One region of the Bacillus sp. MN7755 genome, then DNA from elsewhere that is predicted to be linked to it. Evidence: riboswitches for the same ligand, from Rfam matches in the RefSeq annotation. Region 1 holds a riboswitch; each other region holds the start of a gene.

What was found. Region 1 has a riboswitch for S-adenosylmethionine ahead of ACYVEC_RS16215 (ECF-type riboflavin transporter substrate-binding protein). Riboswitches for the same ligand answer to the same signal wherever they lie in the genome.
Region 2: linked by a shared signal. The riboswitch ahead of mtnK (S-methyl-5-thioribose kinase) and the one ahead of ACYVEC_RS16215 (ECF-type riboflavin transporter substrate-binding protein) in region 1 are both predicted to bind S-adenosylmethionine.
Region 3: linked by a shared signal. The riboswitch ahead of ACYVEC_RS03870 (cyclase family protein) and the one ahead of ACYVEC_RS16215 (ECF-type riboflavin transporter substrate-binding protein) in region 1 are both predicted to bind S-adenosylmethionine.

The regions. Positions count from the first base shown of each region.
Region 1 covers NZ_BTRL01000013.1:253,262-256,545, reverse strand. Annotated here, with positions in the region: gene ACYVEC_RS16220 (ABC transporter ATP-binding protein) at 1-873, opposite strand, end outside; gene ACYVEC_RS16215 (ECF-type riboflavin transporter substrate-binding protein) at 884-1,432, opposite strand; SAM riboswitch class I at 1,572-1,687, opposite strand; gene ACYVEC_RS16210 (aspartate/glutamate racemase family protein) at 1,841-2,521, shown strand; gene ACYVEC_RS16205 (macrolide family glycosyltransferase) at 2,571-3,284, opposite strand, start outside.
Region 2 covers NZ_BTRL01000012.1:371,776-375,059, forward strand. Annotated here, with positions in the region: gene mtnA (S-methyl-5-thioribose-1-phosphate isomerase) at 1-573, opposite strand, end outside; gene mtnK (S-methyl-5-thioribose kinase) at 570-1,751, opposite strand; SAM riboswitch class I at 1,843-1,981, opposite strand; gene ACYVEC_RS14015 (carbon-nitrogen family hydrolase) at 2,053-2,916, opposite strand; gene ACYVEC_RS14020 (pyridoxal phosphate-dependent aminotransferase) at 2,931-3,284, shown strand, end outside.
Region 3 covers NZ_BTRL01000005.1:130,235-133,518, reverse strand. Annotated here, with positions in the region: partial or broken gene ACYVEC_RS03880 (ATP-binding protein) at 1-272, shown strand, start outside; gene ACYVEC_RS03875 (hypothetical protein) at 487-867, shown strand; gene ACYVEC_RS03870 (cyclase family protein) at 895-1,527, opposite strand; SAM riboswitch class I at 1,611-1,723, opposite strand; gene ACYVEC_RS03865 (PRK06851 family protein) at 1,873-2,982, shown strand; gene ACYVEC_RS03860 (nucleotidyltransferase domain-containing protein) at 3,105-3,284, shown strand, end outside.

The DNA of each region.
Region 1 (3,284 bases):
TTTACAAAAAACTTGCTTCTCCATCCACTCATTTATTACGCCACTAACACTTTCCCTATAAAGATTTTCAAGTGGGTATATTACGTCATTATTACTATCAAAATGTAATCTCTTTAATACTTCTATATACATAGGTTCTCTTAAGCCTAAAGATGGTAATATATTTGACGCTAAAATCTTTTCAGGTGTCCCAATCGCAACAATTTCACCTTCATCAATTAAAATGATTTTATCTAAATCCAGGTTTAATATTTCTTCTATTCGATGTTCAATAATTACAATTGTTTTATTATATTGTTTATGTATATCTTTAATTAGTTGTATTGTATGTATGGCGCTTAGCGGATCTAAATTTGCTAACGGTTCATCGAACAATAATATATTAGCATTTGTTGTTAACAGACCTGCTAGAGAAACAGTTTGTTTTTGCCCTCCTGATAATTCATGTGGACTTTGTTTATGAAAAGCATGCATCTTCACCTTTTTTAATGAATCCGAAACAATCTTTTTCATATCATCTTGATTTACACATTCGTTTTCTAAATAAAATGCTACATCTTCTTCTACTGTAAGGCCAATAAATTGAGCGTCTTGATCTTGTAAAATTGTTCCTACCTGTTTACTCTGTTCAAAAATACTCTCTTTCCTTGGATCTTTTCCGGCAATTAAAATATTACCAGTACTAATTCCTTCATAAGAAAATGGAATTAGCCCATTGATACAATGAGCTAACGTTGATTTCCCTGAACCACTTCGTCCAGCAACTAGTACTTTTTCTCCAGGATATATATGAAATGAAATGTCTTTTACAGTAGGCTGTGCTGCATGCTCATATTGAAAGCTGAATTGTTCAAAAGAAATAATTGGTTGCATGTTAACATCCCTACTTTTCAATTTTTAAATGTGTATGTTTCTTATTAGATTTAGCTAAACCTATTGTAATTGGCAATCCAAGAACTAAAAATACAATAACATCAGCAATTGTTGCTCCTAATACTTGTATAACAATTTTGTCAAACGGTTCTCCCATCACAATAATATCGAATGCCCCAGCAAATATAATAGCTATGACAATTCCAATTAACCCAGTAATGGCTAAATAAGAAATATCTCCCTTATTATACGTCCCGTTTCTCACACTAAAGCCAACTCTTTTTTGAATGAGTCCCATTGCAAATCCGATAATGCCTGAGCTAATAACCCATCCCCACCAAATACCCCATCCAGCGATCGTATCTGTTACGGTATGACCGATAAGACCTATTAACAGTCCTGCAACTGGACCAAATAGAGCTCCAAAAACAGTTAAAATAGCTAATGCGGGTTTAATAAATGTATTTGGCGCAATAGAAAATCCCCAAAGTCCTAATATCCCGTATAATGCTGCCCCAATTCCGATTGCTACTACTAACTTTGTTGATAATTTGTTCATTACAATTCCCCTCTCATATTAGTCAACTTTTATTACTCTATATTTATTTTGAAAATGAATTATGCATCGACACTCCCTTTCTATACAACAAAAAATGACCTCTTATATAAGAGGTCATTTTCTTTCACGTTCAAGAATCCTCTTATCTTCAAAAAAACACATCGTGTCCTCTGCGGAATTAGCACCTTCCTATAAATTTATATAGGGGTTGCTGAGGTTTCATAGGGCCGTTCCCTCCACCTCTCTGGATAAGTATTAATTTGTAATTCGTATTATGGCACTAAGAAGTGTAAATTTCAACACTTTTCTAATTATTTTTATTTTTTATTTAACGGTACATTTAAATCATTGTATTCTTATCGGAATTATGAAATAATAAGTTCAAAATAGTTACGGGAGGAATGCACGATGAAAGTAATCGGTTTAATTGGTGGACTAAGTTGGGAATCTACATCGTTATACTATAAACATATTAATACACTTACACTCTCTCAATATGATCAAAATGCAAAGCTTGTTTTATATAGCATGGACTTTGGTGAGGTAACTACTTTATTACAAAATCATCAATATGAAAAAGTGAAAAACGAATTAGTCACAGTTGCAAAAAAAGTTGAAAAATCTGGAGCTGAATGTTTATTAATGTGTTCTAATACGGTCCATTTATTTGCTGAAGAAGTAGAAAGTGCAATATCCATCCCACTTCTTCACATTGGTGATGTAAGTGCTAAAGAAATGGTAGAACAGAATATAAAGCGTATCGGACTATTGGGTACAAAACAAACGATGGAACAAGACTTCTATAAATCACGTCTAGCAAACTATAACATTGAGACAGTCATTCCAAATGAAGAGGAAAGAAATTTTATTCATCACGTTATTTTAAATGAATTAAGTAAAGGAATTATTTCAGAAACATCAAAAGAAAAGCTATTACAAATTACAAAATTATTAATTCAAAATGGCGCAGAAGGAATATTACTAGGATGTACTGAAATCCCTTTGCTTATTTCACAAAACGACCTTACTGTTCCTGTGTTTGATACTGCTTTTTTACATGCAAATACTGCTGTGCAGTTTGCGGGATAACAATATACAAGCATAAAGGTAGAACCTCTATGCTTGTATATTGTTGACACTATTTACTTAAAAGAGATTCAATAACTGCAATGGCTTCTTTTGGACCACCACATTCTAAAAAACTATCATTAAGTTTTCGTATACCATGTTTATACTTTTCATTTGAAAGTACGTCTGTTACCGCTTCTTTTAACGTTTGCACATTAACATGCTCTTTCAATAACCGATGCGCTGCTTCAAGCTCAGTTAACCTTTGTGCTATCATTGGCTGATCTTTATCATGTGGAATTATTACAAATGGGACTTTAAAATATATAGCATCGTGTACGCTATTCATGCCGCCATGTGTAATAAAAACATCTGTTTCACTTAATATTTCTGATTGGGGTACGTATGAAGCAATTATAAAATTGTCTGGCGCTTTTTTAATTTTAGAACGATCATTTCTATCACCAATTGCCATTACAACTATCCCATCAAAATCTGAGAAAGTATCAATACAAGTATTAAAGAATGGTTCGAGTCCTTCAAGTAGTGTTCCCATTGAAATGTAAATAACTTTCTTCTCTTTAAGCATTTCAAATGGAAACTCTACATTTGTTTTACGATTTGAAATACTCGGCCCAATAAAAATGTTATTTTCTCCAAACGAATTGCTATTAGGTTGGAAATAACGACTTGTGTACACGAGAGAAATATCTCCCTTATTATGTATAAATTGAAGATTATTTTTAGGTTTTACGCCAAATTCATGCTCCATTTGATATAGTAA
Region 2 (3,284 bases), on a different contig from region 1:
CGCATACGCATGTAAACGTATACCTTTTTCTTTCCCAATATAAAACGGTGCTAATGCAGTACCATATTTAGCAGTTGCGATACTGCCAGCGTTACAAATTGTTAAAATGTTATCACCGTCTTTAAAACATGTTAAGGCATGTTCTCCAATACTCCGGCATACCGCTTCATCTTCTTGCTGAATGAGAAGCGCTTCTTCTTCTAATATTTTTTGTGCTTCTTTTATTGTAGTAATGTCTCGAATAGATTCTCTCATACGATCAATTGCCCAAAATAAATTGACTGCTGTCGGGCGTGACGTTCCCAAATAATTACAATCCCTATTAAACTTCTTTTGAAATTCTTCAATATGTAAAGTAGTATATTTTTTTGATGCAAGCGCCAAGCCAAATGCAGCTACAATTCCAATTGCAGGTGCTCCTCGTACTTCTAGCATGACAATGCTTTTCCATACCTCTTCAATCGTCGTTAATGTTTTATATTCTGTGCTATGCGGCAACTTTGTTTGATTTAATACTGCAATAGCATCCCCTTTCCAACTGACAGACCTCGGAATAGTAACAATTGTACTCATGCTTTTATCCCTCCAGAAACCGTCTGTTGAAATAGTGTTCGGAACAGCTGAATATCAGCACTCTTAGATTCATACTTTATTAGTTCTTTACCTAAGGATAGCGCTTGTTTCTTAGCTTGAATTCTCGCTTCTTTATTTGCTATTTCATCTAAATCTGCTACATGAGCTAAGCCAATTGTTCTACGAATTATTTCACATCCCGCAAATCCGACAGCATCCGTAAAAATATTTTGCAAAATAATTGGTAGCCATTGCTTTTCTTTCGTATATACCTCTACACCTTCTCCAATCCATAACCTCGTAAAAGTTTCTACAAAATAACTCCACGTCTTCTCTATATGGAAAAATAGTACCCTTCTCTGTTCTTCTTCTCTAGATAAAGCATTCAATAATAGATTTGCAATAAATTGACCGATGTCAAACCCAAATGGACCGTACGTTGCAAATTCTGGATCAATTACTTTCGTTTCAGAAGGTGATGAAAAAATACTTCCAGTATGTAAATCTCCATGAATGAGTGCCTCTTTTCTCGTTAAAAATTTATATTTATACTGAGCCACTTTTAGTTTGACCGTTTTATCACTCCATAGTTCATCTACAGCTAGCTGCAAATCTGGCTCATAATCATTTGTATCGTAATGGCCAAATGGATCTGTAAACACTAAATCTTCTGTAATTTTGCAAAGGTCTGGGTTTACAAATGTACCTTCTAGTACCCTTTTCTCTTCTGACTCTAACCCGAAATCTGAAGTATAAAATAAAACATGCGCTAGAAAACGACCGATATGTTGGGATAAAAGTGGATACTCTTCTCCATCTATTAATCCTTTTCTTGTAATTGTTAGTCTTGATAAGTCTTCTATTACTGTTACTGCTAACTCTTCATCATGACTGTGCACTACTGGAACATAATCCGGTACATACTTCGCAAAAATTTGTAATGCCTTGCTTTCAATCGTCGCTCTTTTTATAGATAACGGCCAGCTCTCACCAACTACTTTTGCATATGGCAGTGCCTGTTTTATTATAATAGACTTCTCTCCATCATCTAATTTGAACACGTAATTTAAATTTCCATCTCCAATTTCATGACAAACAACATTTGCTTTCTTTGCAAAATAACCGTGTTCTTTCGCATATTGTATAGCTGTTGTTTCAGTTAATGAATAATATCCCATCGTCTTCTCCCCCTTTTTTAAATTCAGAGGTTTTTCTGACATAGAAAAACCTCTTTCCACTAAGAAAGAGGTTTGAAGTTTATCTTCTCCCCTCTTATCTGCCAGAAAGTTTTACTTTCTGCTGGAATTAGCACCGTGCCTTTTGGCGTAAACGCCCCATTTCACAATGGTATTACGGTCGGTTGCTGGGCTTCATCGGGCCAAATCCCTCCACCTGCTCTTGATAAGAGTTGTATAATTTTTTGAATTTTTAACTTTATGTTGAAGACTATACCAAGAATAAAAATCACTTGTCAACATTTTATTTGTATAATTCTGGACGACGATCTGCAAAAACTGGAATTCCTTTGCGTACTTCTTTAATTTTCTCGAATGTAAGTTCTCCAAATAAAATTGATTCTTCTTCATTCGCTTCTACAACAACTTCGCCCCAAGGGTCGACAATTAAAGAATGACCGGCAAACTCATTATTCGGATCTTTTCCTGCCCTATTACATGCAACAACATAACACTGATTTTCAACTGCTCTTGCTTGCAATAACAAACGCCAATGTGCTAAACGAACTAATGGCCATTCTGCTACAACAAATAAAACTTTTGCACCTTTAGCAGTATGAACGCGCATCCACTCTGGAAAACGAATGTCATAACAAATTGTGCCGGCACACTCTACATCATCTAACTTAAATTCACCTGTACTATTTCCAGCGATTAAATATTTATGTTCATCCATAAGCTGAAATAAATGTACTTTACTATATTCATTGACTAGTTCTCCTTTATTAGTTACAACATACATTGTATTTGTAACACCTTGTTCTGTTTGCTTTGCTATAGAACCACCAACAATATGTACACCATATTGTTTCGACCATTCTATCAACTTTTCTTTCGTTTCCAATCCATCCCTATCTGCAATTTCAGAAAGTCTCGTTAAATCATAACCTGTTGTCCATAGTTCTGGTAAGACGATAACATCTGGTCTTTCCTTCATTGCTTCGCTTATTTTATTTTTAGCATTCTCAATATTTTTTTCTACATCTCCAAAGACAATATCCATTTGAATACATGCGACTTTCATTTTTTCAGCCCCATTCTCATTTTTTTCTTTACAAAATACTGGAAAGATTATATCATTTGTCACTAGAATTGTAACAACTTTCAAAAGAGGTGGAAAGTATGAAATTATTCCAACCTTCTGAGATAGTAACATCATTGCCAACACAATTTTTTGCTTCACTTGTTGCAAAAGTTAATAAAGTCGTTGCAGCTGATCACGATGTTATTAATCTAGGTCAAGGTAATCCAGATCAACCAACACCGCAGCATATCGTAAAAGCTTTACAAGATGCTGCAGAAAAGACCATTCATCATAAATATCCGCCATTTCGCGGACATGAAAGTTTAAAAGAAGCCGTGGCAACATTCTATCAACGTGAATATGATGTAGTAGTAAATCCAAAAACTGAAGTTGCTATTTTGTTTGGTGGAAAGGCTGGATTAGTAGAATTACCAGTTTGTTTTACAAACCCT
Region 3 (3,284 bases), on a different contig from region 1:
TTAAAAATGGAATAGAATCAATGCCAGAAGGTGGAGATATTCATATTCGTGCATATCAAAAAACTGAAAGGCATTTGTGTATTTCTGTTGAAGATCAAGGTTTTGGTATAGAGAAGGTTGGAAAAGTTGTTTACACAACAAAGGAGAATGGTACGGGACGACTTGGATTGATGATCACATATAAAATTATTAAGGAACATCAAGGAAGTACTGCGATTCAAAGTAGCGTGGGAATAGGAACGAAAGTGGAGATTTTTTTACCGATAGTATAATGTGCTAGAAGAAAATATTTTTCAGAAAAGTGTTCTTGTTGTGTAAATATAAACATTTTATAAAATGTTTCAAGAAGGGTTTTTTTTATAAAATACTTCGTTTATAATGGAGGAAAATATCGACATGAGATTTGTTATTCATGTAACGGTTACGGTAGTAAGGGGTGCACGCGCATCCTTTTTTCTATGCAGATATGATGAAAGGGGTGGTATGATGGAATTAACATTAAATTCGACTGTATGCTTGCACACGATTCAATTTCGAAAAGAGCAAAAGAATTATATTGTAAAAGATACAATTACAGGAGAAAAATATGAAATGCCGCCACTTTGGATTGATGCATTGGCAATGATGCGTGACGGTTTTTTATTGGGGGAAATTGAGGAGAAATTGAAAGAAGAGTATCCGGCCGAAGAAATAAATATGTTAGCATTTACGAGGCAACTGTTAGAGCTAGAGCTTGTCGAGATGGTAGATGGGGAAGAAATAGCTTGTACAAAGAAGAAAGAGAAAGATTATTTAGCTTGGGTACGTCCTCGTGTCGAGCAATTCTTTCTTAATTTAAATAAAAAATATAGAAGCAAAGGTCAATGATGACCTTTGCTTTTTTGTGTAATTTGTTTAAAAAATAACAGCGAATGCTCTTGCAAAAGCACCGTCACTATCTTTAATTTTTAAAGGTGCAGCAGAGAAAAAGAAACGTTCCGTGTTAATGGCATTTAAGTTTGTTAAGTTTTCAATTAAATAAATATTATTCCCAAGTAGTATATGATGAATCGGTGATGTTTCTGTCGTTACCTCATCAGGAGAAATGAAATCTAAACCGACAGATTTTACTTTTAATTGAACTAGTTCTTCAGCTAATTCTTCAGAAAGATAAAAAGCTTCTTTCTCATACGCCTCTGTATTCCATTTAGTAGATAGATTGGAATGGAAAATAACAATATCGCCTTCTTGTATATCAACATCATGCAGTACTTCCTTATGTAACTTTCTCTCTTGAATATGAGTTACATCGATAAGAACGGCTTCGCCTACAAATTGATCAAGGGGTAATTGATCGATGGTCGTTGCGCCTGAAATGAAATGCGCAGGAGCATCACAATGCGTACCAACATGAACGACAGAATGAAAATCTGTAACTTGATAGCCGGTCTCTTCAACGCTTGTAATGGCTTCTAGATTGATTTTTGGTGTTCCAGGGAATTGAGACATATTGTTTTCAAATGTTTGTGATAGGTCAATTACTTTCACTTTAAATACCTCCAATATACGTTTTAAAATATAAAAAAAACATCCTTCATAATCAAGAAAGATGAGCTTTACATACTAATTGAGTCTTATCTTCCAAAATGCAATGCATTTTGCAGGAATTAGCACCTATTCAGTTTGTATAAACTGAGGTTGCTGGGCTTCAAAGGGCCGATCCCTCTGCCTCTCTTGATAAAGGTATATTCAATTTTAAATTCTGAATTTTCATGATAATAAAATTGTAATTCATTTCCTTTTTTTCTGCAATACAAAATAGGTATTCACCCAAATAAAGTTGCTCGCATATTGTAGCTTATGTAAATAGAATGCTGCGAAGGAGTGAGTGCAGTGACAGGAAATGTATTGAATTATTATGCTGGTGGAAATACAGCTAGAGGATTTCATAATTTATACGAAGAGAATTTAAAAGGGCTAAACAGGTTATTTATTTTAAAGGGTGGCCCTGGAACGGGGAAATCTTCTTTAATTAAGGCAATAGGTCGTGAATGGGTTGAAAAAGGGTATGATATTGAATTTTTACACTGTTCTTCTGATAACAAATCGGTTGACGGTGTAATTATCCCGAAGTTAAAAGTAGGAATTGTTGATGGAACATCACCGCATGTGATTGAGCCGAAAATGCCAGGAGTCGTCGAGGAATATATCAATTTAGGGGTTGCTTGGGACTCAGATAAATTAAGAAAGCAAAAGGTGGAAATTGAACGATTTGTTTCAGAAGCAAGCAAAGCTTTTCAAACAGCGTACGCTTGTTTTAACGAGGCATTAGTTATACATGATGAGTGGGAGAAAATATATATTAATAATATTGATTTTAATAAAGCAAATAAACTAACAGATCAGCTGATTCAAAAATTGTTTACAGATAAAGGCGGGAAACAATCTCTTGTGAAACATCGCTTTTTAGGAGCAGCTACACCGAAAGGAGCAGTTGATTTTGTTCCTAATTTAACAGAAAGATTACCACATCGTTATTTTATAAAAGGGCGCCCAGGCTCTGGGAAATCAACAATGCTCAAAAAATTAGCTAAAGCGGCAGAAGAAAAAGGATTTGAAGTTGAAGTATATCATTGTGGATTTGATCCAAATAGTCTTGATATGGTTATCGTAAGAGAATTAGGGTTTGCAATTTTTGATAGCACCGCACCACATGAATATTTTCCAAGCCGCGAAGGTGATGAGATTATAGATATGTATGCCCTGATTGTGACACCAGGGACAGATGAGAAGTATGCGGCAGAAATTCGAGACGTGTCGATTCAATATAAAGCAAAAATGAATGAGGCAATGTCTTTCTTAGCGAAAGCAAAATCGGTTCGTGATAAATTAGAACGAATTTATATTGCTGCTATGGATTTTTCAAAAGTAGACGCATATAAAGAGGAGATTCAAAAAGAGTTTGAACGAATTGCGGTTAGTGTAACAGAAAAGAACAAATAAAAAAATGAGGAATTTTGACAGGCTGTCGGGAATTTTCTGACAGCTATTTTAGTATGTAGTAAACTTAGTAGTATATTTGTCGAATTTCCAAGGAAATAATCAAAAAATGGAGAGGGTATGAAATGAGAGAGAAAATTAGGGCAGAGTTAGAAAGAATTGAAAAAGAGAATGATGTAAAAATTTTATTTGCGGTGGAATCCGGGAGCCGTGCTTGGGGATTTCCATCGAAAGATAGTGATTATGATGTTAGGTTCGTTTATATACACCCTGTAGAATGGTATTTATCAATTCAGGATAAACGT